Regions from separate parts of the Pantoea sp. LS15 genome, predicted to be linked through region 3. Evidence: predicted binding sites of a transcription regulator. Region 3 holds the regulator's gene; each other region holds the start of a gene.
The links. The regulator LexA, encoded in region 3, represses DNA repair genes until DNA is damaged. The targets are predictions, from matches to a motif close to TNCTGTATGTACATACAGNA.
Positions count from the first base shown of each region.

Region 1: the regulator LexA is predicted to act here: its motif matches at 2,630-2,649, upstream of metR (HTH-type transcriptional regulator MetR).
Region 2: the regulator LexA is predicted to act here: its motif matches at 2,066-2,085, upstream of HED65_RS16510 (metal-dependent hydrolase).

Region 1 is NZ_JAAVXA010000017.1:56,701-69,975, forward strand. It holds gene yigL (sugar/pyridoxal phosphate phosphatase YigL) at 1-775, shown strand, start outside; gene HED65_RS20005 (carboxylate/amino acid/amine transporter) at 858-1,757, shown strand; gene metR (HTH-type transcriptional regulator MetR) at 1,645-2,598, opposite strand; gene metE (5-methyltetrahydropteroyltriglutamate--homocysteine S-methyltransferase) at 2,715-4,976, shown strand; gene HED65_RS20020 (dienelactone hydrolase family protein) at 5,024-5,830, opposite strand; gene udp (uridine phosphorylase) at 6,086-6,847, shown strand; gene rmuC (DNA recombination protein RmuC) at 6,991-8,448, shown strand; gene ubiE (bifunctional demethylmenaquinone methyltransferase/2-methoxy-6-polyprenyl-1,4-benzoquinol methylase UbiE) at 8,515-9,270, shown strand; gene ubiJ (ubiquinone biosynthesis protein UbiJ) at 9,284-9,889, shown strand; gene ubiB (ubiquinone biosynthesis regulatory protein kinase UbiB) at 9,886-11,526, shown strand; gene tatA (Sec-independent protein translocase subunit TatA) at 11,603-11,857, shown strand; gene tatB (Sec-independent protein translocase protein TatB) at 11,861-12,403, shown strand; gene tatC (Sec-independent protein translocase subunit TatC) at 12,406-13,176, shown strand; gene tatD (3'-5' ssDNA/RNA exonuclease TatD) at 13,218-13,275, shown strand, end outside.
Region 2 is NZ_JAAVXA010000012.1:215-4,652, forward strand. It holds gene HED65_RS16505 (L-cystine transporter) at 1-1,333, opposite strand, end outside; gene HED65_RS16510 (metal-dependent hydrolase) at 1,461-2,051, opposite strand; gene hxpB (hexitol phosphatase HxpB) at 2,153-2,824, opposite strand; gene HED65_RS16520 (YniB family protein) at 2,973-3,509, shown strand; gene HED65_RS16525 (fructosamine kinase family protein) at 3,547-4,407, opposite strand.
Region 3 is NZ_JAAVXA010000013.1:59,321-72,595, forward strand. It holds gene dnaB (replicative DNA helicase) at 1-1,105, opposite strand, end outside; gene HED65_RS17525 (quinone oxidoreductase) at 1,172-2,155, shown strand; gene pspG (envelope stress response protein PspG) at 2,340-2,582, opposite strand; gene dusA (tRNA dihydrouridine(20/20a) synthase DusA) at 2,719-3,714, opposite strand; gene HED65_RS17540 (conjugal transfer protein TraF) at 3,796-5,043, opposite strand; gene HED65_RS17545 (cupin domain-containing protein) at 5,214-5,702, opposite strand; gene zur (zinc uptake transcriptional repressor Zur) at 5,818-6,330, shown strand; gene HED65_RS17555 (CsbD family protein) at 6,397-6,606, opposite strand; gene dinF (MATE family efflux transporter DinF) at 6,726-8,063, opposite strand; gene lexA (transcriptional repressor LexA) at 8,127-8,735, opposite strand; gene HED65_RS17570 (diacylglycerol kinase) at 8,844-9,212, opposite strand; gene plsB (glycerol-3-phosphate 1-O-acyltransferase PlsB) at 9,367-11,787, shown strand; gene gntU (gluconate transporter) at 11,905-13,245, opposite strand; gene gntK (gluconokinase) at 13,249-13,275, opposite strand, start outside.

The sequences.
Region 1 (13,275 bases), on a different contig from region 3:
AGATGGCACGCTGCTTTCCCCCGACCACACCCTGTCGCCTTACGCGAAAGAGACCCTAAAGCTTCTGACTGCCCGTGGCGTGAACTTTGTGTTTGCCACTGGCCGCCACCACGTAGACGTGGGGCAGATCCGCGATAATCTGGAAATCAAATCGTACATGATCACCTCCAATGGTGCGCGCGTACATGATACCGATGGAAACCTGATCTTTACCCACAATCTGGATCGCGATATCGCCGCCGATCTGTTCGGTGTGGTGCACAACAACCCGGATATCGTGACTAATGTCTATCGCGATGATGAGTGGTTTATGAACCGCCACCGCCCTGACGAAATGCGTTTCTTCAAGGAAGCGGTATTCAACTACACCCTGTACGAGCCAGCCCTGCTTGAACCTGAAGGTATCAGCAAGGTGTTCTTCACCTGCGAAAGCCACGAAGAATTGCTGCCGCTGGAGCAGGCGATCAACGCTCGTTGGGGCGACCGTGTTAACGTGAGTTTCTCGACCCTGACCTGTCTGGAAGTAATGGCGGGCGGCGTGTCGAAAGGTCATGCGCTGGAAGCTGTTGCGAAACGGCTGGGCTTTGAACTGAAAGACTGTATCGCCTTTGGTGATGGCATGAATGACGCCGAAATGCTCTCTATGGCGGGCAAGGGCTGCATTATGGAGAACGCGCACCAGCGTCTGAAAGATTTGCACCCGGAGCTGGAAGTCATCGGCACCAACGGCGACAACGCGGTACCAAAATATCTGCGCAAGCTGTTCCTTGAATAATCTTCAAGCGGGCAATTATTGCTCAGTTGTCAACTGAAGAGTTCGCTACAATGCCTGTCCTTCTTTCAGAGAGACAAGCATTGTGGCGCTACTCATTATCACCACTATCCTGTGGGCCTTCTCCTTTAGCCTGATTGGCGAATATCTTGCTGGTTCGGTCGACAGTTATTTCTCGGTGCTGATGCGTGTTGGGTTGGCGGCGCTGGTGTTCCTGCCGTTTCTGCGTACGCGCGGGCAATCGCTGAAAACTATTGTGCTGTATATGCTGGTGGGGGCGATGCAGCTCGGCATCATGTATCTGTTCAGCTTTCGGGCCTACGTCTACCTGTCTGTTTCGGAGTTTCTGCTTTTTACCGTACTCACGCCGCTCTACATCACACTGATTTACGATCTGCTCAGCAAGCGCCGTTTACGCTGGGGATACCTGCTGAGCGCAGCACTGGCAGTTATTGGGGCGGCGATTATTCGCTATGACAAAGTCAGCGACCACTTCTGGACCGGGCTGATGTTCGTCCAGCTCGCCAACATCAGTTTCGCCATCGGTATGGTGGGCTACAAACGTCTGATGGAAACCCGTCCGATGCCGCAGCATAACGCGTTCGCCTGGTTCTATATGGGGGCCGCGATTGTCGCGGTAGCGGCGTGGTTCATGCTCGGTAACCCGCAAAAACTGCCGACCACTACAGTGCAATGGAGCGTTCTGGTCTGGCTGGGTGTGGTGGCCTCAGGGCTGGGATACTTCATGTGGAACTACGGCGCAACCCAGGTCGACGCCGGTACGCTGGGGATCATGAACAACGTGCATGTGCCTGCGGGTCTGCTGGTTAACCTTGCAATCTGGCAGCAGCAACCCCACTGGCCGAGTTTCCTTATTGGGGGAACGGTGATCCTGGCTTCACTGTGGGTCCATCGCCGCTGGGTCGCTCCGCGCTCCGCACAAACGGAAGATGGTCGCACGCGTGGTTCCGCGTTGAGCGAATAAATGCCTCCGTAATCGGCTGGCGCTGCTCGCCATCGCGCACGGCGGCGTACAGCCGGCTCCACAATCCTTCACCCAGGGTTTTGGTCACCACCAGGCCCTGGCGTTCAAAACTCTCCACTACCCAGTGCGGCAGTGCCGCGATACCCATTCTGGCCGCTACCATCTGAATCAACAGCAGAGTGTTATCCACGCTTTTCAACTGCGGGCTAATGCCTACCGGTTGCAGGAAGTGACGCCAGATATCCAGACGACTGCGCTGAACCGGGTAAATCAGCAGCGTTTCCGTCGCCAGGTCTTCCGGTGTGATGCGCGTTTTGGCCGCCAGCGGGTGGTCCGGCGCCAGCACCAGACGAACTTCATAATCAAACATTGGGGAGTAGTGCAGGCCGCTGCGCGGCAGAATATCAGAGGTCATGACCAGATCCAGCTCGCCCTGATGGAGCGATGGCTGCGGGTCAAACGTCACCCCGGATGTAAAGTCCATCTCCACCTGCGGCCACTTCTGGCGGAAATTCTCAAGTGCGGGGGTCAGCCACTGAATGCAGCTATGACATTCAATGGCGATACGCAGTTTGGTCTGTTGCGGCTCGTTACAGGACTGCAGGGCGCTGGCAATTTGCGGCAGCACCTGATTTGCCAGTTGCAGCAATATCTCACCTTGCGGCGTAAAGCGTAGCGGCTGGCTCTTGCGCACAAAAAGACGAAAGCCGAGGCGTTGTTCCAGATCGCTGAACTGGTGAGAAAGGGCAGACTGGGTCTGGTGCAGCGTGGCTGCTGCCGCCGCAAGAGAACCGCAGTTCCGCAACGCTTGTAGCGTTTTCAGGTGTTTTATCTCGATCATGAAAGTCCTTCACTTCGCCATGAACATTTTGCGCTTGAGGAATATACAGTAACTGCCAATTATGGATGTGTAAACATCTGGACGTCTAAATACTGAAAATTGACAAGGGGCATGACATGACAATCCGCAATCACACTCTCGGTTTCCCTCGCGTTGGCCTGCGTCGCGAGCTGAAAAAGGCACAAGAAAGCTACTGGGCGGGAAGCACCACCCGTGAAGAACTGCTGGCCGTTGGACGCGAACTGCGTGCGCGTCACTGGGATCAACAAAAACAGGCGGGCATTGACCTGCTGCCGGTGGGCGATTTCGCCTGGTACGACCATGTTCTGACGACCAGCCTGCTGCTTGGCAACGTGCCGACTCGTCATCAGAACAAAGATGGATCGGTAGATATCGACACCCTGTTCCGCATCGGCCGTGGCCGCGCGCCAACAGGTGAGCCAGCGGCAGCGGCTGAAATGACCAAGTGGTTTAATACCAACTATCACTATATGGTGCCGGAGTTCGTGAAAGGTCAGCAGTTCAAACTGACCTGGACGCAATTACTGGATGAAGTGGACGAAGCGCTGGCGCTGGGCCACCAGGTGAAGCCTGTGCTGCTGGGGCCGGTTACGTACCTGTGGCTTGGCAAAGTGAAGGGTGAGCAGTTTGATCGCCTCAGCCTGCTGAACGACATTCTTCCGGTCTACAAACAGGTGCTGATTGAGCTGGGCAAACGCGGTATCCAGTGGGTACAAATCGACGAACCTGCGCTGGTACTCGAGTTGCCGCAGGAATGGCTCGATGCCTTCAAACCGGCGTATGACGCACTTGCCGGACAGGTGAAGTTGCTACTGACCACCTATTTCGAAGGCGTGACGCCAAACCTGAAGACCATCACCGTGCTGCCAGTGCAGGGTCTGCACGTTGACCTGGTACACGGCAAAGATAATCTTGCTGAGCTGCACAAACGCCTGCCTGCGGACTGGCTGCTCTCGGCTGGTCTGGTTAATGGCCGTAACGTCTGGCGTGCCGATCTCACAGAGAAATACGCTCAGATTAAAGACATCGTCGGCAAACGTGAGTTGTGGGTGGCATCGTCTTGCTCACTGTTGCACAGCCCAATTGATCTCAGCGTTGAAACCCGTCTGGACGCAGAAGTGAAGAGCTGGTTTGCCTTTGCCTTGCAGAAGTGTGAGGAGCTGACGCTGCTGCGTGACGCATTGAACACGGGAGACACGGCAGCGATTACCGAATGGAGCGCACCGATCCTGGCGCGCCGTGACTCGGCTCGCGTACACAACCCGGCAGTCGAAAAACGTCTGGCAGCCATCACGGCTCAGGACAGTCAGCGCCAGAGCACCTATGAAGTGCGCGCCGAAGCCCAGCGCGCTCGCTTTAAACTGCCCGCGTGGCCAACCACGACGATCGGTTCTTTCCCGCAGACTACCGAGATCCGCGGCCTGCGCCTGGACTTCAAAAAGGGCAATCTGGATGCGAACCACTATCGCACCGGCATCGCCGAACACATCAAGCAGGCAATTATCGAGCAGGAGCGTTTAGGCCTGGACGTGCTGGTGCACGGTGAAGCCGAGCGTAACGACATGGTGGAATACTTTGGTGAGTATCTGGACGGCTTCGTCTTTACCCAAAATGGATGGGTGCAGAGTTACGGTTCTCGCTGCGTGAAGCCGCCGGTGGTGATCGGTGATATCAGCCGTCCGGAAGCGATTACCGTTGAATGGGCGAAGTATGCCCAGTCTCTGACAGATAAACCGGTGAAAGGTATGCTCACGGGTCCGGTAACGATTCTCTGCTGGTCCTTCCCGCGTGAAGACGTGACTCGTGAAACCATCGCCAAACAGATTGCGCTGGCACTGCGTGATGAAGTGGCGGATCTGGAAGCTGCAGGCATTGGCATTATTCAGATCGACGAACCAGCACTGCGCGAAGGTCTGCCGTTGCGTCGTAGCGACTGGGATGCCTACCTGAAATGGGGCGTGGAGGCTTTCCGCATCAACGCCGCGGTCGCGAAGGACGACACCCAGATCCACACCCACATGTGTTACTGCGAATTTAACGACATCATGGATTCGATAGCCGCGCTGGACGCTGACGTGATCACCATCGAGACGTCGCGTTCAGACATGGAGCTGCTGGAGTCTTTTGAGGAGTTTGACTACCCGAATGAAATCGGGCCGGGTGTGTACGACATCCACTCTCCTAACGTACCGAGCGTGGAGTGGATTGAGGCGCTGTTGCAGAAAGCCGCGCAGCGTATCCCGGCAGAGCGTCTGTGGGTGAACCCGGACTGCGGCCTGAAAACCCGCGGCTGGCCGGAAACCCGCGCAGCACTGGCGAACATGGTGCAGGCGGCGCAGAATTTGCGTCAGGCGTGATAAATCGTAGGCCCGGTAAAGCGTCGCCGCTACCGGGCTTTTTGCTTTTATCCTTTTTTACCACCGTGCTGGTTGAACCACGCCAGCATTCTCTGCCATCCGTCTTTTGCAGATTCCTCGTGATAACTCGGACGATAATCGGCATTAAATGCATGCCCGGCATCCGGGTACACTACAATCTCTGCCTTCGCATTTGCCGCACGGAGTGCGTGACGCATTGTCTCTACTGATTCAAGCGAAATACCGGTGTCCTGGCCGCCATAGAGCCCTAATACTGGGGCATTTAGCTCAGTGGCGATATCTACCGGATATTTCGGCGAATTTAGCGTTTTTGCGCCCACCAGTTTTCCATACCAGGCCACTGCGGCTTTAAGCTGCGGATTATGAGCGGCATACAGCCAACTGATACGCCCTCCCCAGCAGAAACCCGTCACCATCAGACGATGTGCATCACCGCCGTTACGTGCTGCCCAACTGGCAACGTGGTCGAGATCGGCCATGACCTGCGCGTCAGGGACTTTGCTGACCAGATTGCTAAGCAATGTTGGACTATCGTTATAGTCGTTCGGATCGCCCTGACGGAAGTAGAGTTCTGGTGCAACGGCCAGATACCCTTCCAGCGCCAGTCGGCGACAGAGGTCGCGGATATGTTCGTGAACACCAAAAATTTCCTGAACCACAATGACGATGGGCAGAGGACCCTCTACTGATTTTGGCCGAGCGTGGTAAGCCGGCATATTATCCCCCTGCGAGGGGATGGAGGTCTCACCCGCCGTTATGGCCTCTTCGGGCGTTGAAACGATGGTTGAAGCATGCGGGGCTGCAGCAGGTGCAAAACCGATTTTTTCAGTCATGGCATTCTCCGTACCAATGAGTTAGCGCAAAGGTAAATATAGACACCAGGTTAACAACCCACAGTGCCTTAAACGGTCTATCTTTTGTGCAGCACACCACGATATAACTTGTTAATGTGATGTAAATCGCCTTTTTATGGAAATTTACTGCAATCATTTTCATTCATGGTGAAGTTCATCACGAAATTATGCGTATTGCTTCTGTAAAGTACCATTTTACTTCTTCTGACTAACCGACCCACAGAGGAGTCACCTATGTCTAAGTCTGATGTTTTTCATCTCGGCCTCACCAAAAACGATTTACAAGGGGCTACGCTCGCTATCGTCCCGGGTGATCCTGAGCGTGTGGAAAAGATCGCCGCGCTGATGGATAAGCCGGTTAAGCTGGCAGCCCATCGTGAATTCACCACCTGGCGTGCAGAGCTGGATGGCAAAGCCGTGATCGTGTGCTCAACCGGTATCGGTGGTCCGTCGACCTCTATTGCTGTTGAAGAACTGGCGCAACTGGGCATTCGTACTTTCCTGCGTATCGGTACTACTGGCGCTATTCAGCCGCATATCAATGTCGGTGACGTGCTGGTCACCACCGCATCCGTTCGTCTGGACGGGGCAAGCCTGCACTTCGCGCCAATGGAATTCCCGGCAGTGGCAGACTTCGAATGTACCACTGCGCTGGTTGAAGCGGCGAAATCTGTGGGCGCAACCACGCACGTGGGTGTAACTGCCTCTTCCGATACCTTCTACCCAGGCCAGGAGCGCTATGACACCTTCTCTGGTCGCGTGGTGAGCCGTTTCAAAGGCTCTATGGAAGAGTGGCAGTCTATGGGCGTAATGAACTACGAAATGGAATCTGCGACGCTGCTGACCATGTGCGCAAGCCAGGGTCTGCGTGCCGGTATGGTGGCGGGCGTTATCGTCAACCGTACGCAGCAGGAGATCCCGAATGCCGAAACCATGAAGCAGACTGAAAGTCATGCTGTGAAAATCGTGGTTGAAGCGGCGCGTCGCCTGATCTAGTCCTCTCTTCTGCATGCAATAAAAGGCCGACACGTTCGGCCTTTATTTTTTGCGTAGCGCCTCGCAGGAAAACCCTTTCAAACTGGACGTTTATACAGCACAATTCTATTTTGTGCAGGTAATACGTTGATGCAGGGGGCATTGTGGATATCTCGATCCTGATTTACGCGGTGATTGCGCTGGTGGGCTTAGGGATTGGCTGGCTTATTTCCAGCTACCAGCATGCACAGCAGAAGGCCGACCAACTGGCCGAGCGAGAAGAGATGGTCGCCGATTTAAGCGCGGCAAAACAGCAGCTTGCTCTGAGCGAGCACTGGCGCGATGAGTGCGAGTTGCTCAACAACGAACTACGCAACCTGCGGGATATCAACACCTCGCTGGAGGCTGATCTCCGCGAAGTGACCACCCGTCTTGAATCCACCCAGCTGCATGCGGAAGACAAAATCCGCCAGATGATTAACAGCGAGCAACGCCTCAGCGAACAGTTTGAAAACCTCGCCAACCGCATTTTCGAGCACAGCAACCGCCGCGTTGATGAACAGAATCGCCAGAGCCTGAACAGCCTGCTGACGCCCCTGCGTGAACAGCTGGACGGTTTTCGTCGTCAGGTGCAGGACAGTTTTGGTCAGGAGGCTCGAGAGCGGCACACGCTGGCCCATGAGATCCGCAATCTTCAGCAACTAAATGCACAGATGGCGCAGGAGGCGGTCAACCTGACTCGTGCGCTTAAAGGGGATAATAAAACCCAGGGAAACTGGGGGGAAGTAGTTCTGACCCGCGTGCTTGAGGCCTCTGGCCTGCGTGAAGGTTATGAGTATGAAACACAGGTTAGCATCGAAAATGATGCCCGTTCGCGCATGCAGCCAGATGTGATTGTGCGTCTGCCGCAGGGTAAAGACGTTGTTATCGACGCCAAAATGACGCTGGTGGCGTATGAGCGCTACTTTAATGCGGAAGATGACTACACCCGAGAGTCGGCGCTGCAGGAGCATATTGCTTCCGTGCGTAACCATATCCGTCTGCTGGGCCGAAAAGACTACCAGCAACTGCCGGGCCTTCGCTCACTGGATTACGTGCTGATGTTTATTCCGGTTGAACCGGCCTTCCTGCTGGCACTCGACAGGCAGCCTGAACTGATCACCGAAGCGCTGAAAAATAACATTATGCTGGTCAGCCCCACCACGTTGCTGGTGGCCTTGCGAACCATTGCGAACCTGTGGCGCTATGAACACCAGAGCCGCAATGCGCAACAGATTGCCGATCGAGCCAGCAAGCTGTACGACAAAATGCGTCTGTTCGTGGACGATATGTCCTCGGTTGGACAAAGCCTCGACCGCGCGCAGGATAACTACCGTCAGGCAATGAAAAAACTCTCCTCCGGACGTGGCAACTTACTGGCACAAGCTGAGGCATTCCGTAGTCTGGGCGTCGAAGTAAAACGCGAGATTAATCCGGAACTGGTTGAACAGGCCACGTCGCAGGACGAGGAGTTCCGCCTGCGTGAAGGCAGTGCTGAACAAAAGACAAACAGTGAAGACAACGATTTAGCAGCGGAATTATCGCCAGATGAGCAGCCAACCCGTTTGTTTCGCGGTGGTTGAATCGTAGGGCAAACGCGTCCAATCTGGTACACTTCACAAACATTTTACTGATAAGCAGGCTCTGAGATGGTTGACGATTCACAAGACACGACGCACTTTGGTTTTCAGACTGTTGCCAAAGCGCAGAAAGCTGACATGGTGGCCCACGTATTTCACTCTGTGGCGGCGAAGTACGATGTGATGAATGACTTGATGTCATTCGGTATTCATCGCTTGTGGAAGCGCTTCACCATCGACTGCAGCGGTGTGCGTCGTGGACAAACGGTGCTTGATTTAGCTGGTGGTACGGGCGATTTAACTGCGAAGTTCTCTCGTCTGGTGGGCGAAACCGGCCGTGTCGTTCTGGCAGATATTAATGATTCAATGCTGAAAATGGGACGCGAAAAGCTGCGTAACATCGGCGTGGTGGGGAATGTGGAATATGTGCAGGCGAACGCCGAAGCGTTGCCATTCCCGGACAACACTTTTGACTGCATTACCATCTCCTTCGGTCTGCGTAACGTCACTGATAAAGAGAAAGCGCTGCGCTCTATGTACCGCGTGCTGAAGCCGGGTGGACGCCTGCTGGTGCTCGAGTTCTCGAAACCGATTATTGAACCACTGAGCAAAGCTTACGACGCTTATTCATTCCATGTGCTCCCTCGCATTGGTGAGCTGGTGGCAAACGACGCGGAAAGCTATCGTTATCTGGCTGAATCTATTCGCATGCACCCGGATCAGGACACATTAAAAGCCATGATGCAGGATGCGGAATTTGAGAACGTTGAATATTTCAACCTGACGGCGGGTGTCGTCGCGCTGCATCGCGGTTACAAATTCTGAGTGGAGGTGTCTTGTGCCCTTTAAACCCCTGGTCACTGCTGGCATCGAGAATGTACTGAATGCCTTTCTGTATCGCGCTCCGGCGCTGAAAGCTGCACGTCAGCGGCTTAACGGGAAGGTATTACGCATTGTTTTAAAAGAGTTCTCGACGCCGCTGGTGCTGATTTTCAGCGAACGCCAGCTTGACGTTCTGGGTGAGTGGGAGGGTGAAGCCGACTGCTCTGTTATCACGCACATGAGCGTGCTGCCAAAACTACGCGACCGCCAGCAGTTAACTGCACTGATCCGCAGCGGTGAGCTGGAAGTGGAAGGCGACATTCAGGTTGTACAGAATTTCGTTGCGCTCAGTGACCTTGCCGAGTTCGACCCCGCAGAGTTGCTTGCGCCTTTTGTTGGTGACATTGCCGCCGAAGGGTTCGGTAAAGCTCTTCATGGTGGGGCGGCATTTTTGCGCAAAAACCTGCAACGCCAACAACGCTATGCAGCGGAAGTACTGACGGAAGAGTGGCGTATGGCCCCTGGACCACTGGAAGTTGCGTGGTTTGCGGAAGAGACCGCTGCTGTTGAACGTGCGGTTGATGCGTTAACCAAACGGCTGGAAAAACTGGAGGGCAAATGACGCCTGGTGAAATTCGGCGCCTCTATTTCATTATTCGCATCTTTTTGAGCTACGGGCTCGACGAGCTTATCCCCAAAATGCGTATCACGCTGCCGCTTCGTATCTGGCGGCGGATGTTGTTCTGGATGCCTAATCGCCATAAAGGTCAGCCGCTGGGTGAACGTCTGCGTCTGGCGTTGCAGGAACTCGGTCCGGTCTGGATTAAATTCGGCCAGATGCTCTCGACCCGCCGCGATCTCTTCCCGCCTCTGATTGCGGATGAGCTCGCGATGCTGCAGGATCGCGTCGCACCGTTTGACGGCGCACGCGCGAAAAAGCAGATCGAAGAGGCGATGGGCAACATACCCGTCGAAACCTGGTTTGACGATTTCGACATCCAGCCTCTGGCGTCGGCCTCTATCGCACAAGTCCACACCGCGCGTCTGAAAGAAAACGGCAAAGAAGTTGTCATTAAGGTTATTCGCCCGGACATCCTGCCGATCATCAAAGCGGACATGAAGCTGATTTACCGGTTGGCCCGTTGGGTGCCCCGTTTGCTGCCCGATGGACGTCGTCTGCGCCCGATGGAAGTGGTGCGGGAATATGAAAAAACGTTGATTGATGAGCTTAATCTGCTGCGCGAATCGGCAAACGCCATTCAGCTGCGCCGCAACTTTGAAAACAGCCCGATGCTCTATGTACCCGAAGTCTATTCTGACTACTGCAGCCAGAATATGATGGTGATGGAGCGTATTTACGGTATCCCCGTCTCGGATGTGGTGGCCCTGGAGAAACAGGGAACGAACATGAAGTTGCTGGCCGAGCGTGGCGTACAGGTCTTCTTTACCCAGGTATTCCGCGACAGTTTCTTCCATGCGGACATGCACCCGGGCAATATCTTCGTGAGCTACGAACATCCTGAGAATCCGAAGTATATCGGTATCGACTGTGGGATTGTGGGGTCGCTGAACAAAGAAGATAAACGCTATCTTGCTGAGAACTTCATCGCATTCTTCAACCGCGACTACCGTAAGGTGGCCGAGTTGCACGTCGATTCCGGATGGGTGCCACCGGATACCAACGTCGAAGAGTTTGAGTTTGCCATTCGAACCGTCTGCGAACCGATTTTTGAGAAGCCACTGGCGGAAATCTCCTTTGGACACGTGCTTTTAAACCTGTTTAACACGGCTCGCCGCTTTAACATGGAAGTACAGCCGCAGTTAGTTTTACTTCAGAAAACATTACTTTACGTTGAAGGTGTAGGCCGACAGCTCTATCCTCAGTTAGACTTGTGGAAGACTGCGAAACCTTTCCTTGAATCCTGGATTAAAGATCAAGTTGGCATTCCGGCGCTGGTACGTTCGCTGAAAGAGAAAGGCCCGTTCTGGATCGAGAAAATGCCTGAAATTCCTGAACTGGTTTACGACAGTTTGCGTCAGAGCAAAAATCTTCAGCACAGCATGGATAAAATCGCCCGCGAACTTCAGTCCAGCCGTGTTCGGCAGGGTCAGTCACGCTATCTTTTTGGGATTGGGGCAACGCTGCTGCTGAGTGGTACGCTGCTTCTGATCAACCGCCCTGACTGGCAGATGATGCCCGCATGGTTGATGGCTGGCGGGTTGGTTGTCTGGCTCGCCGGCTGGAGAAAGACGCGCTGATTTTGCGTCGCTATCGACGGGTTGCATACGTATAATGCGACCTGACTAATTAATCATCTATCCCTGAGGAACATGTATGGGTGGTATCAGTATCTGGCAATTAGTCATTATTGCCGTCATCGTCGTGCTGCTGTTTGGCACCAAAAAGCTCGGTTCTATCGGTTCCGATCTGGGCGCGTCTATCAAAGGCTTCAAGAAAGCGATGAGCGATGATGAGAGCAAGCAGGATAAAACCAGCCAGGACGCTGACTTTACTGCTAAATCCATCTCCGACAAGCAAGACGAAACCAAAAAGGAAGACGCTAAACGCCACGATAAAGAGCAGGTGTAAGTCGTGTTCGACATTGGTTTTAGTGAGTTGCTGCTGGTCTTTGTGATTGGCCTGATCGTTTTGGGACCACAGCGTCTGCCGGTGGCGGTGAAAACTGTTGCGGGCTGGGTTCGTGCGCTAAGATCGCTGGCATCGACCGTTCAGAATGAGCTGGCACAGGAACTTAAGTTGCAGGAGTTTCAGGAAAGCCTGAAAAAGGTAGAGAAGGCGAGCATGGATAACCTGACGCCGGAACTGAAAGCCTCAATGGATGAACTGCGCGAAGCGGCGGAATCTATGAAGCGCTCTTATAACGTCAACGATCCTGAAAAAGCGAGCGATGAAGCGAACACCATCCATAACCCGGTGGTGAAAAACAGCGAAGCGCAGCGAGAGGGCGTTACGCCAGCGAGCGCGGAGCATCAGGCTGTAGCACCTGAACAAACGCCGCAGGAACCTGAACCGAAAAAACAGGCGCAGCCGGAAGAGCCAGCGGTAAAAGCGGCTGAAGTTAAGCCCGTCGCGCCTGTTTCCGAATCATCCCCTTCGTCGAGTGATAAAGCGTAAACATGGCAGTAGATGATACTCAACCGCTTATTACGCACCTTATAGAGCTGCGTAAGCGTCTGTTAAACTGCATTATTGCAGTTTTCCTCATATTCTTGTGCCTGGTCTACTTTGCCAACGATATCTATCAGGTAGTCTCTGCGCCGTTGATCAAGCAGATGCCGCTGGGGGCAACGATGATTGCAACAGATGTTGCCTCACCGTTTTTCACCCCAATTAAGCTTACTTTCTGGGTATCGTTGATTGCGTCTGCGCCGATCATTCTTTACCAGGTGTGGGCGTTTGTGGCGCCGGCACTGTACAAACACGAACGCAAGCTGGTGATCCCACTGCTGGTATCCAGCTCGCTGCTGTTCTATATCGGCATGGCGTTTGCCTATTTCATTGTCTTCCCGCTGGCCTTTGGCTTCCTGACGCATACCGCGCCGGAAGGGGTTCAGGTGTCGACAGATATTGCCAGCTACCTCAGTTTTGTTATGGCACTGTTTATGGCTTTTGGCGTGGCTTTCGAAGTGCCTGTGGCCATTGTGTTGCTTTGCTGGGTAGGGGTAACTACCCCTGATGAGCTGCGTAAGAAGCGTCCATATATTCTGGTGGGGGCCTTCGTGGTCGGTATGCTACTGACCCCGCCAGATGTGTTCTCGCAAACGCTGCTGGCCATACCGATGTATTGCCTGTTTGAGGTCGGGGTATTCTTCTCACGTTTCTACGTGGGTAAAGGACGTCGGTCGGATGAGGAAGATGATACGTCCGACAAGACCACTGAAGAGTAAAACCAACCGCCCGCCAGGGCGGTTGTTATATGGGGATTCGCATGTTTGATATTGGACTCAATCTGACCAGCTCGCAGTTTGCGAAAGATCGTGATGAGG
Region 2 (4,438 bases), on a different contig from region 3:
TCAGCCACTGGCTGGTTAGCGTACCGGCTGTCATTGAGCCGCTTACGTTCAGCGCAGTACGGCCCATGTCGATCAGCGGTTCAACGGAGATCAGCAGCGCGACCAGCGTTACCGGCAGTCCCAGTGCAGGCAGCACAATCAGCGCGGCGAAGGTTGCGCCACCACCAACACCCGCAACACCTGCGGAACTTACGGTCACAATACCAACCAGTGTAGCAATCCAGACTGGATCAAGTGGATTGATACCCACGGTTGGCGCAACCATCACCGCCAGCATCGCCGGGTAGAGACCCGCACAACCGTTCTGACCGATGGTGGCACCAAAAGAGGCTGAGAAGCTGGCGATAGACTCTGGCACGCCCAGACGGCGGGTCTGTGCTTCAACGTTCAGCGGAATAGACGCAGCGCTGGAACGGCTGGTGAAGGCAAAGGTCAGTACCGGCCAGACTTTACGGAAGTATTTCAGCGGGCTAACGCCGTTCACACCCAGCAGGATACCGTGCACCACAAACATAATGCCCAGACCCAGGTATGAGGCAATCACAAAACTACCCAGCTTGATGATGTCCTGCAGGTTAGAGCCAGCAACCACTTTGGTCATCAGTGCCAGAACGCCATAAGGGGTTAACTGCATTACCAGACGAACCAGCTTCATCACCCAGCTTTGCAGGGTATCGATAGCGGTCAGCACGCGTTCACCTTTTGGTGCATCGTCTTTCAGCAGTTTAAGTGCCGCCACACCCAGGAACGCGGCGAAAATGACCACGCTGATGATGGAAGTTGGGTTGGCACCGGTCAGGTCAGCAAACGGGTTCTTCGGAATGAAGGAGAGCACCATTTGCGGCACGGTGAGATCAGCTACTTTCCCCACGTAGTTAGTTTGAATCGCGGTCAGACGCGCTGTTTCAGCCGTTCCCTGAACCAGCCCTTCGGCAGTCAGGCCGAACAGGTTGGTGACCAGTACACCAACCAGCGCTGCAATCAGCGTGGTAAACAGCAGCGTACCAATGGTCAGGAAGCTGATTTTACCCAGTTGGGTCGCGTTATGCAGGCGGGCAACGGCACTCAGAATAGAGGCAAACACCAGTGGCATAACGATCATCTGCAGCAGCTGGACATAGCCGTTACCGACAATGTTGAACCACTGAATGGAATCTTTCAGAACTGGGTTGTCGGAGCCATAAATCGCCTGTAATGCCAGACCAAATACAACACCCATGACCAGACCAACCAGTACTTTTTTCGCCAGACTCCACTGTTTGTGGCGCGCCTGCGCGAGAAGCAATAGCAATACAACGAACACAATGACGTTCGCGATGAGTGGAAAATTCATCCCCGTTCTCCTGATTTATTATGGGGTCGGTTTTTACCGATCCTGTTGGCGGAAGGTTAGCAGAAGTGTGATGTAGCGCTTATATCCAAATGGAATGGGTTATGACAAATGCGGTAATTTTGTCTGTTTACTGTTCGATTTGATGATGAATAAAACGATTGAACTGAAATTGCAGCGAATTAATCATCTGGGAAGACCAGCGGACTGCACTGTTTTCGGGCAATGTTTGCGGCATCCAGACAGCATAGGCAAACAGCGCCATGCACAATACGCGCTCAAGCTGGTTACCTTTCTGCGGTGCAAGGATGGGAAAACGAAAACGCCAGCGGCATGGCCAAAGCAGCGGCACGCCCGCAGGCGTCAGCATATCGGCGAGAATATGGCTTAAATAGCCCAGCACCATCCCCTGGATGGCATCCGCAGGGACAATCCAGCTTTCGGGCACTTTTAAGTAGAAGAGCGTCAGCAGGCCAAACACGGCCAGCAGGCTGTGAGTAAACCCCCGGTGGCCAAATGCGCGGGCGATGGGTTTCGAGACCCACTTCAGGCGTTGCCCAAGGAAGGATTTGGGGTGGTCTATGTCGGGCAGCAAACAGGTCAATACGGCGGAAGGGACAATATGCCACCAGTCCCCCTGTGCCAGCACGGGGGTAAGTTCAGCGTTTTTGGCAAATACTGCGCACGCAATAGAAAAAAGCAGGTGGCCTTCCGCCGTCATGATAAAACCCACAAAACTGTCAATTCATACAGTATAGGGTTTTTATACAGTAGGCGGAAGAGGTGACGGTGTAACTGTTTGTCACAAACTCAACGCAGGCATTAACCGCCCTGCAGATGATGCGTCGTCAACCCGACCAGTGAAGTGAGCTTCACATCGGCAAGGGCAAACCGGGGATCGTGGCGGGTTTCTTCAGCAGGCACCACAATGGAGCGCATACGTGCGGCTTTCGACGCCACCATACCGTTTACGGAGTCTTCCAGCGCAACGCAGTTGAGCGGATCAAGACCCAGCTTAGCGGCACAGTCCAGATAGACCTGCGGGTGCGGTTTGCTGTAAGGCAATTTTTCCGCTGATGCCAGCGCGTCGAAACTGTCGCGCAGTTCAAACATGATGAGCACTTTTTCCAGCATATGCAGCGGTGAAGCAGAGGCCAGACCGACTTTCAACCCCTGAGCTTTACACAGTGCGACGGCTTCACGAACGCCAGGCAGTAGTGGCTTGTTCTCTTCTACCAGCGAGATGGCGCGGCTGATAATGCGTGCGGTCACTTCGTCACGACCCGGGCCAACCCACGGTTGTTGGGCAAACCACAGATCGACGACCATATCAATGCGCAGGCCAAGCGTATCAGGAAGTTCATTACGGCGGCTGATATCCACGCCAAGGCTGGCGATGACGTCCAGTTCGGCGCGATCCCACAACGGTTCGGAATCGATCAGTAATCCATCCATGTCAAAAATTGCGGCAAGAATTTGGCGCGGTGTCGACATCACAACGTCTCCTTATCCAGGGTGTTCGACAGACGATAAGTGCTAAGCACAACCTGCAATTTAGCATATTGCCTTTAAAGATCGGGCGAAATTGATGACCAGCAGGTAGACTTAGGCACAAATAACGCGTCTATATGAAGAGGAACTGATGACGTATCAACAAGCTGGACGCATCGCGGTCTTAAAACGTATTGCTGGCTGGGTGATTTTTATTCCAGCAGTCATTTCTACGCTGATCTCTGTACTGAAATTTATGTACGATCACAGCGAAAAACAGCCGGGTATTAATGCGGTAATGCTTGATTTTGCGCATGTCATGATTGATATGATTCGTTTTAATACGCCATTCTTGAATGTCTTCTGGTTTAACTCACCCACCCCGGATTTTCACCAGCAACTGAATATCGGCTTTTGGGTCATTTACGCACTGATCTTTATCGCCCTCGCATTGCAGGCCTCTGGCGCACGAATGAGCCGTCAGACGCGCTTTCTACGCGAAGGAGTTGAGGACCAGTTAATTCTGGAGCAGGCCAAAGGCCCGGAAGGAATGAGCCGGGAGCAGATTGAATCCCGCATTGTTGTGCCGCGTCACACCATTTTTCTGCAAATTTTCCCGCTCTATATCCTCCCGGTGATCATCATTGTGGCGGGGTACTTCTTCTTCTCAGTGCTCGGTTTTCTGTAACAGATAAGGGTGGCGCGAGAGCCACCCTTATCTGTCTTCACGCGGCAAGTATGCGTTCAAGGGCCCGCTGTGCGTTGACCAGGTGTTCTCCACCGAACAGGATGGCACGGTTCATCAACGTATAAAGCTGATACACCGGCTGGCGATCGAGGAAACCGGGCGGCAGGGGCGAAACCGACTGGTACCCATCGTATATTTGCGGTGGCTGTTCCGGATGCAGCGGCAGCATTGCCAGATCGCACTCTCTGTCACCCCAGTAGCAGGCCGGGTCAAAGATATAAGGGCCGTTGGGGCCTAGTGCGCAATTATTTGACCACAGATCGCCGTGTAGCAGAGAAGGCTGAGGCTGGTGAGATGCCAGACGCTGCTGAACGTGCTCGACGATGGCATCAATATTGCCAAATTCCAGCCCTTTTTCTGCGGCCAGCTCAAGTTGCCAGCCAATGCGTTGCTCAGCAAAAAACGTCGACCAGCGACGCTGCCAGGCATTAGGTTGCGGGGTAGTGGATAGATCGTTGTCAAAATCGAGACCAAATTGCGGCTGGTCGCTCCATTGATGCAGGCGTGCTAACTGTTGGCCGAGAATGAAAGCATTATGGGCATCTAACGGACGGGCAGAGAGATATTCCATGACCAGAAAGCTGTAGTCGCGATCACTCCCCACGGCCAGAACCTGGGGGACAGTCACCGTTTTACTGCGCGACAACAGTTCCAGTTGGTCAGCTTCGGCGGTAAAGATCGGAAGTAGCTCCCGCTCATCGCATTTAACGAAAAGATCGCGTCCTGCGTAGCGTAAATGCCACGCGGCGTGGATCTCTCCGCCTGGCAGTTCGTTACGCAGTTCAATTTCACCTTCACCCAGTTGCTCACTTAAAAGATGACTGATAGCCTGCCACATGTTGTTTCTCCCATGTTGTCTGCCAGATCAT
Region 3 (13,275 bases):
CCTTGAGTGAGCGGGAAATCTCTGCAATTTCCAGCGTACGGTTGTCGGAGAGCGACGGGACGCGCATCAGCTGAAGGTAGTCGATCATGATAAGGCCGATGCCGCCGTGTTCACGGGCGATACGACGCGCACGGGAGCGGACTTCCGTCGGCGTCAGGCCGGAGGAGTCATCAATATAGATATTCCGTTTTTCCAGCAGAATGCCCATGGTGCCGGAGATCCGCGCCCAGTCTTCGTCATCCAGCTGACCGGTACGAATGCGGGTCTGATCCACGCGCGAGAGTGACGCCAGGGAACGCATCATAATCTGCTCGGAGGGCATCTCAAGACTGAAAATCAGTACCGGCTTGTCCTGCAACATCGCTGCATTTTCGACGAGGTTCATCGCAAATGTCGTTTTACCCATCGACGGACGCGCCGCGACGATAATCAGATCCGACGGCTGCAGGCCAGCGGTTTTCTTATTGAGATCGTCATAACCGGTGTTCACACCGGTCACACCGTCATGTGGCTGCTGGAACAGTTGTTCGATACGGGCGACGGTGGCGTCGAGCACATCAGCAATGTTTTTCGGGCCTTCATCTTTATTTGCGCGGCTTTCCGCGATTTTAAAGACCCGGGATTCGGCGAGATCGAGCAGATCTTCACTGGTGCGACCCTGCGGATCAAAACCAGCCTCGGCGATCTCATTCGCTACCGAAATCATCTCACGAACTACAGCACGTTCACGCACGATATCGGCGTATGCACTGATATTCGCCGCACTTGGTGTATTTTTCGATAATTCTGCCAGGTAGGCAAACCCACCGACGCTGTCCAGTTGTCCCTGTCGCTCCAGCGATTCCGCAAGTGTGATCAGGTCAATCGGGCTGCCCGACTCCTGCAGACGCGCCATTTCGGTAAAGATATGACGATGCGGTCGGGTGTAGAAATCCTCAGACACCACGCGCTCAGCGACGTCGTCCCAGCGTTCATTATCCAGCATTAAACCGCCCAACACCGACTGTTCCGCTTCAATCGAGTGCGGCGGGACTTTTAATCCTGCGACCTGGTAATCACGCTCGCGAGGTTCAGTCTGTTTGTTGAAGGGTTTGTTTCCTGCCATAGTGAATGGAGTTACCGAGATAAAGAGTGGGTCGAAAGATTACCATATTTTTCTTACGGAGGGAGCATGGCAACGCGCATTGAATTCCAGAAACACGGTGGGCCAGAAGTGCTGAAAGCGGTGGAATTTACCCCTGTAGCACCTGGCGAAAACGAAGTTCAGGTTGAAAACAAAGCCATAGGCATTAACTACATTGATACCTATATTCGCGGAGGCCTCTACCCGCCTCCGTCACTGCCAAGCGGTCTGGGTACCGAAGCGGCAGGAGTGGTTATCAAAACTGGCCATGCCGTTAAGCATCTTAAAGAGGGTGATCGCGTGGTGTATGCGCAGTCTGCTCTGGGAGCATACAGTTCCGTCCACAACGTCCCGGCGGATAAAGCCGCCCTGCTGCCCAACGCCATCTCCTTTGAGCAAGCTGCAGCCTCATTTCTGAAAGGGCTTACGGTCTACTACCTGCTGCGTAAAACCTACGAAATTAAACCTGACGAGCAGTTCCTGTTTCATGCCGCTGCGGGTGGTGTGGGGCTGATCGCGTGTCAGTGGGCAAAAGCGCTGGGGGCAAAACTGATCGGTACCGTGGGCAATGCGCAAAAAGCGCAGCGTGCCTTGCAGGCGGGAGCCTGGCAGGTGATTAACTATCGTGAAGAGAACATTGTCGAGCGGCTGAAAGAAATCACTAACGGCAAAAAAGTGCGCGTAGTGTATGACTCGGTAGGCAAAGATACCTGGGAAGCCTCTCTGGACTGTCTGCAGCGCCGCGGGCTAATGGTGAGTTTCGGTAATGCGTCAGGCGCTGTGACCGGGGTTAACCTTGGCATTCTGAACCAGAAAGGTTCTCTTTATGTGACTCGCCCTTCCCTGCAAGGCTATATCACTAACCGGGAAGAGCTTGAGGAAGCCAGTAACGAGCTGTTCTCGCTGATCGCCAGTGGGGTGATTAAAGTGGATGTGGCAGATGCGCAGAAATATCCGCTGGCCGATGCGCAACGCGCGCATGAGGTACTTGAGAGCAGGGTGACGCAGGGTTCAAGTCTGTTAATCCCCTGAATCCAGAAAAGAAATTGGGCTTCCCTGAGGAAGCCCTTTCTTTTTTTAGTTCGGCTGTATGTAGGGTACAGCTCGATGAATTCTTTAGCGGCAGTCATAGTGACAGATTCGATAAGTAAATCCTATTCTGTTCTAAGCAATGCCACCAGAAAAGTTACAAGTATGTGACGAACCCCTCAATACCTTAGTAACGAAAGCGGTTATTACGCTGATAAGTGGACACTTTTGGCGTTTTAATCGCCCGTATCACCCACACCACCACAATAGCCAGCAGTAACCACGGCAACAGCTTGATCATCAGGGCAAATAATCCACCGATAAACATCACCACCGTGGCGACAACGATAGCGGCCAGAATGCCGAGCAGCGAAACGCCTGTGGCTAATAGCATGACAAAAAAACCAATCACAAAAAGTAGTTCCAGCATGTTTTTCTCCCACACGCTCCTGAGTAATGCAGTAAGCATTACAAAAAGCATGCCAAAACTAACCCCTTGTTCTAAAAGCAAAACGCCCCGCAGAAATTTGCAGGGCGTGGTCAATTTGACGATCTTTTAGCGAAATTTATCGCTTATCTGCCACCAGCTTCAACGCATGTTCCAGCACCTCGATGTCGGCACCGGCTTTATGCGCATTCTCGCTCAGGTAACGACGCCACTGACGCGCGCCCGGAATCCCCTGGAACAGACCAAGCATGTGGCGGGTGATATGGCCGAGATACGTGCCGTTGCTCAGCTCGCGTTCAATGTACGGATACATGGCACGTACCACCGCAACCGGATCGGTATCTGCGCCTTCTACACCGTAGATTTCACGATCGACCGTCGCCAGAATGCCCGGGTTCTGATACGCCTCGCGCCCGACCATCACGCCATCCATATGTTCCAGATGCGCTTTGGCCTCTTCCAGCGACTTGATGCCACCGTTGATTGACATCGTCAGGTGCGGGAAGTCACGCTTCAGCTGATACACGCGCGGGTAGTCCAGTGGCGGGATTTCACGGTTCTCTTTCGGGCTAAGGCCGGAGAGCCAGGCTTTACGTGCATGGATGATAAACATCTCACACTCACCTTTTCCGGATACCGTATTAATGAAATCACACAGGAATTCGTAGCTGTCCTGGTCGTCAATCCCGATACGGGTTTTGACCGTCACCGGAATGGAGACGACATCGCGCATCGCCTTAATGCAGTCTGCCACCAGTTGTGCATTCCCCATCAGGCACGCGCCAAACATACCGTTTTGCACGCGGTCAGACGGGCAGCCTACGTTCAGGTTGATCTCATCGTAACCACGTTCTTCTGCCAGCTTCGCACAGTGCGCCAGCGCGGCCGGATCGCTACCGCCAAGCTGCAGGGCAACCGGGTGCTCCTCTTCACTGTAAGCCAGATAGTCTCCTTTACCGTGAATAATCGCACCGGTTGTGACCATTTCGGTGTACAGCAACGTATGACGGGAGAGCTGACGCAGGAAGTAGCGGCAGTGTCTGTCCGTCCAGTCGAGCATTGGCGCAATGGAGAAACGGTGTGCAGGGAAAGCAGTCTGTAATTCTGACGACATGGCGAAGTTTTAAGCATCTGGTGAAAAGGGGCGCTACTATAGCACAAAGAAAAGCCGGAGGCGCAGCGCCTCCGGTGGACTTTAGAACGTCATGCTCAGTTGCGCCCCCGCACCCCAGGTTTCGTCTTCACCATACAGACCCATCAGGTCGATATGAACCGTGTTAAGCGGTGCAAACCCCACACCCGCGGTAAAGACATTGCTGTCATTGTCTTTCACATCGGCACGATAACCTGCGCGAACCGCCAGCCAGCCCAATGGCGTCACTTCCGCACCCACGCCAACATATTGGGAGTTCTCTTCGCTTTTAAAACCTTTGGTTTCGGTCAGGTCACCATCCGCTGTCAGCGTCAGGAGATCGGTATGCCAGGCCGCACCCGCCGTAACGACAGGGCTGATTTGATAAGTATCACGCACACCATCCACTACTTTGGTATCGATATCGCGCGAGAAAAGGTTTTTCCCGGTCAAACCCACCGTCCAGTTTTCGCCGAAATCAGCAGCAAGGCCGGCATCAACGTTAAACCCGGTATCGTCGTTGCGATAGCGGCTGCTGTTGATATCGCCACTGTCAAAGTTGTAGATCGAGACCGTGTAGTTATAGAGCCAGGTCTGTTGCAGCTTAGGAGTGATACCCACGGAAACAGGCACGCCGCTGATATCAAACTGACGCGCTACTGCCACACCATAGTCTGAAACGATTGCCGCACGACCAAAACCCTTTGATTTCAAATCATTCGGGTCAACCCCAAATACGGCCGCCGGAACGGCTTCCACCGCGCGCAATTTGTCGATATCGCCCTGATCGATGTAAGAGCTCACGCGAGCACGTGCATTGGCTTTGGCCACGAAGGCCACTGAGAGCACGTCATTAGGAATACTTACAGCAATCCCACCCCCGGCTTTACCGCTGGCGGTTTTCCCTTTCAGTGAATCCAGTTGATCGGCAAGGTCACCTGCGGCGGCAGAGACCTGTCGCGATGCAGCGCTGGAAGGATTAAGGAGATCGATAGGATTGATATTATCCAGGGTACTGCGATAGTTGCTGACATCATCACTGATGTCATCAATCTTATCGCGCAGATTGTCTTTGTCTGAAATTTGCGCACCGATAGAGGGCAGGATCACCGTAATGCCATCGTCAGGTTTCGCCTTTGCAAGCAACGCCGGGTTGATTAACACCCCGCTGCCATAGCTCCCAGCCGCGACCCCAGTTCCTCCCATTGCATCGCTACGTGCTTCTGTCCAGGTATTGGCTGCTCCGGCCTGATTTGCCATAAACAAGGAGACAGCGATGCTAACCACCGAAAATTTAAAATGTTTTTTCACAGTATGCTCGTCTTATAGTCTGTTATGAAATAACCCCTGTCTGTTATCACCCAAACAGGTACGAACTATTGCTGTGAATAAGTACAAAAAGACCCGCCATTTCCTTAAGTTAAATTCTAACCAGACCTGTTGTAATTTGTGACGGTCCTCAATATTTATAGAAGAGGAAATTATTTTTTCCCAGGTTTTCCATCATGCGGCCCGAAAAACTGGGGCGGGTGATCGACCCAGCGATCCTCTCGCGTGGCGGCATATACTGGGTTGAGCGGATAGTAGATGCGGTTGTGCTTCTTGTTGGCTTCGCCCACCACCAGGAGCCGAACCTCTTCGTCCGTGTTGTTGATAAAGGTATGGCAGATACCCGTTCCGGCGGGAAACCCTACGCTATCGCCAGGTTCAAGTTTCCACAAATAGCCATTAATCCAGGCTTCAGGATATCCTTCAAGCACATAAATGAACTCTTCTTCGTCACTTTCCGCATGGGGATAGGATGTCCGACGTCCGGGGGGTAAACGCTCATGATGGATGCCAATACGCCCAAGCCCGAGCTTGCGAGCCAACGGCGCACCGATGGAAAAACGCTCGTCACTGTCGGGATAAGTTGAGTTATCAGCGCCTTCCACATCGCGCCAGTGTCGAATACAGTCAGGTCTTTTCATTGTTAATTTCCCGGTTTGCAATGCGTCAGGTATAGCACAGACAGGCGGATCTCGGTGTTTTTAGCAGAACATGATAAAGTGAGGGTTTTCCGTCCTATAACATCCGGGGTGCTAAATGGATAAGTCCACAAAAGAGCTGTTAGCGCAGGCCGAAAAGCTCTGCGCGCAACGCAATGTGCGCCTGACTCCGCAGCGCCTTGAGGTATTACGCCTGATGAGTCTGCAACAGGGAGCCATCAGCGCATACGATCTGCTCGACCTGCTCCGCGAAAGCGAGCCGCAGGCCAAACCGCCTACGGTTTATCGCGCGCTGGATTTCCTGCTGGAACAAGGTTTCGTGCATAAGGTTGAATCCACAAACAGCTATGTGCTGTGTCATCTGTTTGACCAGCCAACCCACACATCGGCGATGTTTATCTGTGACCGCTGTGGCGTGGTGAAAGAAGAAGGGGCTGAAGGTGTTGAAGACATTATGCATACGCTGGCGGCCAAAATGGGCTTTGCCTTGCGTCATAACGTTATTGAAGCACACGGGCTGTGCTCTGCCTGTGTCGAAGTGGAATCATGCAGCCATCACGACAAGTGCCAGCACGACCACACAATTGTTGTGAAGAAAAAACCTCGCTAGCAATGAAAAAGGCGGCTCATGGCCGCCCTCAGGGTGTACTTCCTTGTACTTGCGGGTATAACCCGGTTACCAGCGGTAGTCGTTGCGTTTTTCCCAGTCGCCGACTTCCTTTTCCGCCTGGTCTTTTGCGTAGCCGTAACGCTCCTGGATTTTACCGACAAGCTGATCGCGTTTACCTTCAATGACGGTCATATCGTCATCCGTCAGCTTACCCCACTGTTCTTTCGCTTTACCTTTGAACTGCTTCCAGTTGCCGCTGATTTCGTCTTTATTCATCATCGTGTCCTCATGTTAAGCGTTAGGTCGTAACGTCCGTTACGTTCTTTTCTGCTGGACGTGATAATTATTGTAGTTAAGGATTCTGCCGCCACTTTGATATTCGGAATCTTTAACCATCAAGATATATCGTGACGGGAAGGAAACCAGGTGTTGTTTCGCCAGTGACGGCGCCAGATAAAGGCCAGAGACAGCCCCCGCAACAAGAGGAAAACGGCCAACGCCAGCCACAAACCGTGATTGCCAAGCCAGGGAAGCGTCAGCAGCATCAGACCAAACCCGGCTGCCGCCACCGCCATACTGTTGCGCATTTCGGCCCCGCGCGTCGCACCAATAAACATGCCGTCCAGCAGATAACACCAGACACCGACTACCGGTAAGATCACCTGCCAGATGAGATAGTGGCTCGCCAGTTCACGCAGTGTGGGAAGTGAGGTGAGTAACGCAATAATCTGCTCGCCAAAAACGGCATAAACCAGACCAAATGCCAGCGCCACCAACCCCGACTGACGACAGGCTGCCCGCCAGACATCCTGAAGCTGCCCGCTTTTGCGCGCACCGTACGCTTGCCCGGAATGCGCTTCCACAGCATAGGCAAAGCCGTCCAGCGCGTAAGCGGTAAAGGTCAGCAGCGTCATCAATACGGCATTGACCGCAACGATGTCTGGCCCCAGCCGAGCCCCGAAAACCGTCAGCGCGCCGAAACAGAGCTGAAGGAGAAGTGAACGCAGCATAATGTCACGGTTGAGTGCCAGCAGCTTACGGATATTGCCGCGCCATGCGTTTTTTAATAGCGCAAGAGAGATCCCGCGCATCGCCAGCACACGCCAGACCATCCACAGGCCGATGATAAAAGTCCCGTATTCGGCAATTACCGTCGCCAGTGCAGCCCCCTGCACGTTCATATGCAGACCCATTACCAGCCAGACATCAAGCACAATGTTGAGCAGGTTTCCCACCACCAGCAGAATGACGGGGGCGCGGGCATACTGCACGCCGAGTAACCACCCCAGCAGAACCAGGTTAGCCAGTGATGCGGGTGCACTGAGCCAGCGGATTTCAAGGAAACGTCTCGCCTGCTCCAGTACCGCCTCGTTACCGCCAACGATGTGAAGCGCGAGGTCAATCAGGGGCGAGCGCAATACAACAATTAATGCCCCCGCACCAAGCGCCAGAATGAGCGGCTGCACCAACGCGCGCGCCAGACGCAGCGGATCTCTGGCACCATATGCCTGTGCCGTGAGCCCGGTAGTACTCATGCGCAAAAAGAGCAGCAGCATAAACAGGAAGCTGGTTGCCGTCGCGCCAATCGCCACACCGCCAAGATAAACAGGTGAATCCAGATGGCCAATAACAGCAGTATCTACCAGACCCAGCAGGGGCACGGTGATATTGGAAAAAATCATCGGCAGTGCAAGACGCCACAATGCCTTATCTGATGCCGTCAGCAGTGACATGAAAAATACCGGGAGAGGTAAAGGAATCAGGCTACAGCAACGCCGTAGCCTGTCAGGAAGAGATTACAGCCATTCGCCGTTGCGAATCACCCCTACTGCCAGCCCTTCGATAGAGAAGTTCTGCTCGCGAAGATCCACCACAATCGGGGAGAATTCGCTGTTTTCAGGCAGCAACTGTACGGTATTACCCTGTTTTTTCAGACGCTTAACAGTGACTTCGTCATCAATACGCGCGACCACAACCTGGCCGTTTCGCACATCCTGCGTTTTGTGAACCGCAAGCAGATCACCGTCAAGAATACCGATGTCTTTCATCGACATGCCACTTACGCGCAGCAGGAAATCAGCGCTTGGTTTAAACATCCCCGGATCGACCTGGTAGTGGCCTTCAATATGCTGCTGTGCCAGTAAAGGCTCACCGGCCGCAACACGCCCCACCAGCGGAATGCCCGTCTCTTCTTCCACCAGCAGGCGGATACCGCGTGACGCGCCCGAAACAATCTCAATCACGCCCTTACGCGCCAGCGCTTTCAGGTGTTCTTCGGCAGCATTCGGAGAACGGAAGCCCAGACGCTGAGCGATTTCCGCACGCGTGGGTGGCATACCCGTCTGGCCGATATGATCCCGGATGAGATCAAACACCTCTTGCTGCCTGGTCGTTAACGCTTTCATTCCGCCCCCTGGGTGTATATACAGTTATGCTGTGAGTATATACAGTCAAAGGCGATTTTGGAACCAAAAACTGCACAAAAAACCAGGGACTTAATTATTCCTCGAGGCTCATCGGAAATGTGACCAAAGCAGCGTGACCCAGGTAATGACCGCAGTAATAATCGCCAGCAACACGGCAGCGGAGCCCATGTCTTTTGCCCGGCCAGAGAGCTCGTGGAAATCTGAGCCAATCCGGTCAACAACAGCCTCAATAGCGCTATTGAGAATTTCCACTATCATCACCAACAGTACGGAGCCGATCAGAAGAACGCGTGTTATTGCATCAACATCAAGGAAACAGGCGATAATCACCGCGATGATAGCGGCGACGCCCTCCTGGCGAAAGGCGGCTTCATTGATCCACGCGGCACGGAAACCTTTCCAGGAATAGCCGGCGGCTTTGATGATTCGGGTTAACCCAGTGGTATTATTGGCCATTAAAAGAACCTTTTATTGGAAATAGCGTCAGTAACTAGAGTGGCAGCGCGTTTCGCTGCCGCCTGAAGTATGACGGGTAACAACAGAAATTTTGCGCGCTTTCTGTTATCCTTGCGCCGCAATTGCATTATTAACCAGAGGCTTTACATCGTTTATGTCCGGCTGGCCACGAATTTACTACAAATTACTTAATTTACCATTAAGCATCCTGGTAAAAAGCAAGTCTATCCCAGCAGAACCCGCGCTGGAATTAGGGCTCGATACGTCGCGCCCCATTATGTACGTTTTGCCTTATAACTCGAAGGCAGACTTACTGACGCTTCGCGCCCAATGCCTGGCGCATGACTTACCTGACCCGCTTGAACCGCTTGAAGTTGACGGTACGCTGCTGCCGCGCTACGTGTTCATTCACGGTGGACCGCGCGTGTTTACCTATTACACGCCGAAAGAAGAGTCCATCAAGCTGTTCCATGACTATCTCGACCTGCACCGCAGCAATCCTGATCTGGATGTGCAGATGGTGCCAGTATCGGTGATGTTTGGTCGTCGCCCGGGTCGTGAAAAAGGTGAAGAGAATCCACCGCTGCGCATGCTTAACGGCATCCAGAAGTTCTTCGCGGTCTCCTGGCTGGGACGCGACAGCTTTGTGCGCTTCTCCCCTTCCGTTTCGCTGCGTCGTATGGCGGACGAGCATGGCACCGACAAGATCATCGCGCAAAAACTGGCGCGCGTAGCGCGTATGCACTTCGCCCGTCAGCGCCTCGCTGCCGTTGGGCCGCGTCTCCCGGCGCGTCAGGATCTGTTCAACAAGCTGTTGGCCTCCAAAGCGATTGCCCGTGCCGTTGAAGACGAAGCACGCAGCAAGAAGATTTCGCATGAGAAAGCCCAGCAGAACGCCATTGCACTGATGGAAGAGATTGCAGCGAACTTCTCTTACGAGATGATTCGCCTGTCCGATCGTATTCTCAGCTTTACCTGGAACCGTCTCTATCAGGGCATCAACGTCCATAACGCCGAGCGTGTACGCCAACTGGCGCACGATGGCCATGAAATTGTCTATGTCCCCTGCCACCGCAGCCACATGGACTACCTGCTTCTCTCCTATGTGCTCTATCACCAGGGGCTGGTACCGCCGCATATCGCTGCCGGCATCAACCTGAATTTCTGGCCAGCTGGCCCGATTTTCCGCCGTCTGGGTGCATTCTTTATTCGTCGTACCTTTAAGGGCAACAAACTCTACTCCACGGTGTTCCGCGAGTATCTGGGTGAGTTGTTCAGCCGCGGTTATTCCGTTGAGTACTTTGTGGAAGGTGGCCGCTCCCGTACCGGACGTCTGCTCGATCCGAAGACCGGCACGCTGTCCATGACCATTCAGGCCATGCTGCGCGGAGGAACCCGTCCAATCACACTGGTACCAATCTACATCGGCTATGAGCATGTGATGGAGGTGGGGACTTACGCTAAAGAGCTGCGTGGTGCAACCAAAGAGAAAGAGAGCCTGCCGCAAATGCTGCGCGGTTTGAGCAAGCTCCGTAATCTCGGCCAGGGCTATGTGAACTTTGGCGAGCCGATGCCGCTGATGACGTACTTGAACCATCACGTTCCGGAGTGGCGCGAGTCTATCGACCCTATCGAAGCCGTTCGTCCAGCCTGGCTGACGCCAACGGTCAACGGCATCGCGTCTGAGCTGATGGTGCGCATTAACAACGCTGGTGCGGCTAACGCCATGAACCTGTGTTGTACCGCGCTTCTGGCGTCTCGTCAGCGCTCGCTGACTCGCGAACAACTGACAGAGCAGCTGGATTGTTATCTCGATATGATGCGTAACGTCCCGTACTCGGTTGACTCGACGGCACCTTCTGCGAGCGCCAGTGAGCTTATTGATCACGCTTTGCAGATGAACAAGTTTGAAGTCGAAAAAGACACGATCGGCGACATCGTCATTCTGCCGCGCGAGCAGGCCGTGCTGATGACGTACTATCGCAACAATATTGCCCATATGCTGATGCTTCCGTCACTCATGGCAGCTATCATCACCCAGCATCGTCGCATTTCACGTCAGGAGCTGTTGCGTCACGTTGACACGCTCTACCCGATGCTGAAAGCGGAGCTGTTCTTGCGCTGGAGCAAGGATGAGCTGGCTGGCGAGCTGGATAAACTGACGGAAGAACTGCGTCGTCAGGGGCTGATCACCGTTGTGAACGACGAGCTGCACATCAATCCGTCACGTTCCCGTACCCTGCAACTGCTGGCGGCCGGTGCACGTGAAACGCTGCAACGTTATGCCATTACATTCTGGTTGCTCAGTGCGAACCCGTCTATCAACCGTGGAACGCTGGAGAAAGAGAGCCGGACGCTGGCACAGCGCCTGTCCGTTCTGCACGGTATTAACGCTCCTGAATTCTTCGACAAAGCGGTCTTCAGTTCACTGGTTCTGACGCTGCGTGATGAAGGCTTTATCAGTGATACGGGTGATGCCGAGCCGGAAGAGACGCTGAAGGTCTACCAGATGCTGGCTGAACTGATTACGTCTGATGTGCGTCTGACGATTGAGAGTTCAACGCAGGGCGAGTGATAATAAAAAGCCGGGCGGAGTTTTCACTCTTCCCGGCCTGTCATTCGCAGAATGATTAAGGCCCGGTAAGCTTTAACGCTACCGGGCCTTATTTTTAGCCTTGCCACATCACCGCATTTAGCTCAGCAGCGTAAAGGCAATCATCCCGACAATTGCGCCTGTCGTACCGAGGATGGTTTCCATCAGCGTCCAGGTTTTCAGCGTCTGTGCTTCGGTGGCACCGGTAAATTTACCGAACAGCCAGAAGCCTGCGTCATTCACGTGAGAAACCACGATAGACCCGCCCGCAATACAGATAGACAGCGCAGCCATTTGCGCACCGGAGTAATGCAGCTGTTCAATCACCGGCATTACCAGCCCCACGGCGGTTAAGCACGCGACAGTCGCCGAACCCTGGATAATACGCACTGCAGCCGCCAGCACGAAGCAGGTCACCGCAATCGGCAGGCCCATTCCAGTCAGCGCTTCACCCAGAGCTGGACCCACGCCGGAATCAACCAGAACCTGCTTGAACACCCCGCCCGCACCAATCACCAACAGAATAATGCCGGCTGGTTGCAGCGCATGACCGCAGATTTCCATTACTTTATCTTTTGGCATGCCCTGACGCATCGCCAGGCCATAAATCGCCACCAGACACGCCACCAGGATCGCCGTGAACGGATGGCCAATAAACTCAAACCATTCGTACGCGCTGGAACCCACCGGCACAAAGCGCGCGGCAATGGTTTTCAGCCCAACGAGCACCAACGGCAGCAGGATCAGTGACAGACTGAAACCGAAGGAAGGCATTTTACCTTCGCCCAGGTGCGGCTCGGTGATGTCATCCGGAATGTGCAGTTCAACGTAACGGCTGATGAAGTTGCCCCACAGCGGACCGGCAATAATCATCCCCGGGATTGCCGCACACAGGCCAATCAGAATCATCCAGCCGAAATCAGCGTGCATCTGAGATGCCAGCAGCATCGGTGCTGGCCCAGGCAGCAGGAACGCAGCGGCCGCAGCCACGCCCGCAAACAGCGGGATAACCAGTTTCACGAGGTTAGTCCCGGTGTGGCGCGCCATAGAGAAGGCCACGCTAATCAGCAACACAACCGCCACTTCAAAGAACAGCGGCAGCGCACAAATCAGACCGGCCAGGCCAATCGCATAATGCGCACGGTTATGTCCGAAGGATTTCAGCATCTTGACGGCTATCTGATCAACAGCGCCTGTCTCATGTAAAATCTTGCCAAACATTGCCCCAAGCGCGACGACAATCGCCAGGAAGCCCAGCGTACCGCCCATCCCTTTTTCCATTGTCGCAGCGATTTTGTCGAGCGGCATTCCAGAAAAGAGACCTGCACCAATAGAAACCACCATCAAAGCAACGAAAGCGTGCATACGCGCCTTCATCACTAAAAACAGCAGCAGCAACACGGAACCCACTGCTGTCAAAACAAGCGTTAATATACTCAAAACTTACTGCCTTTTATTAATGACCTCGAT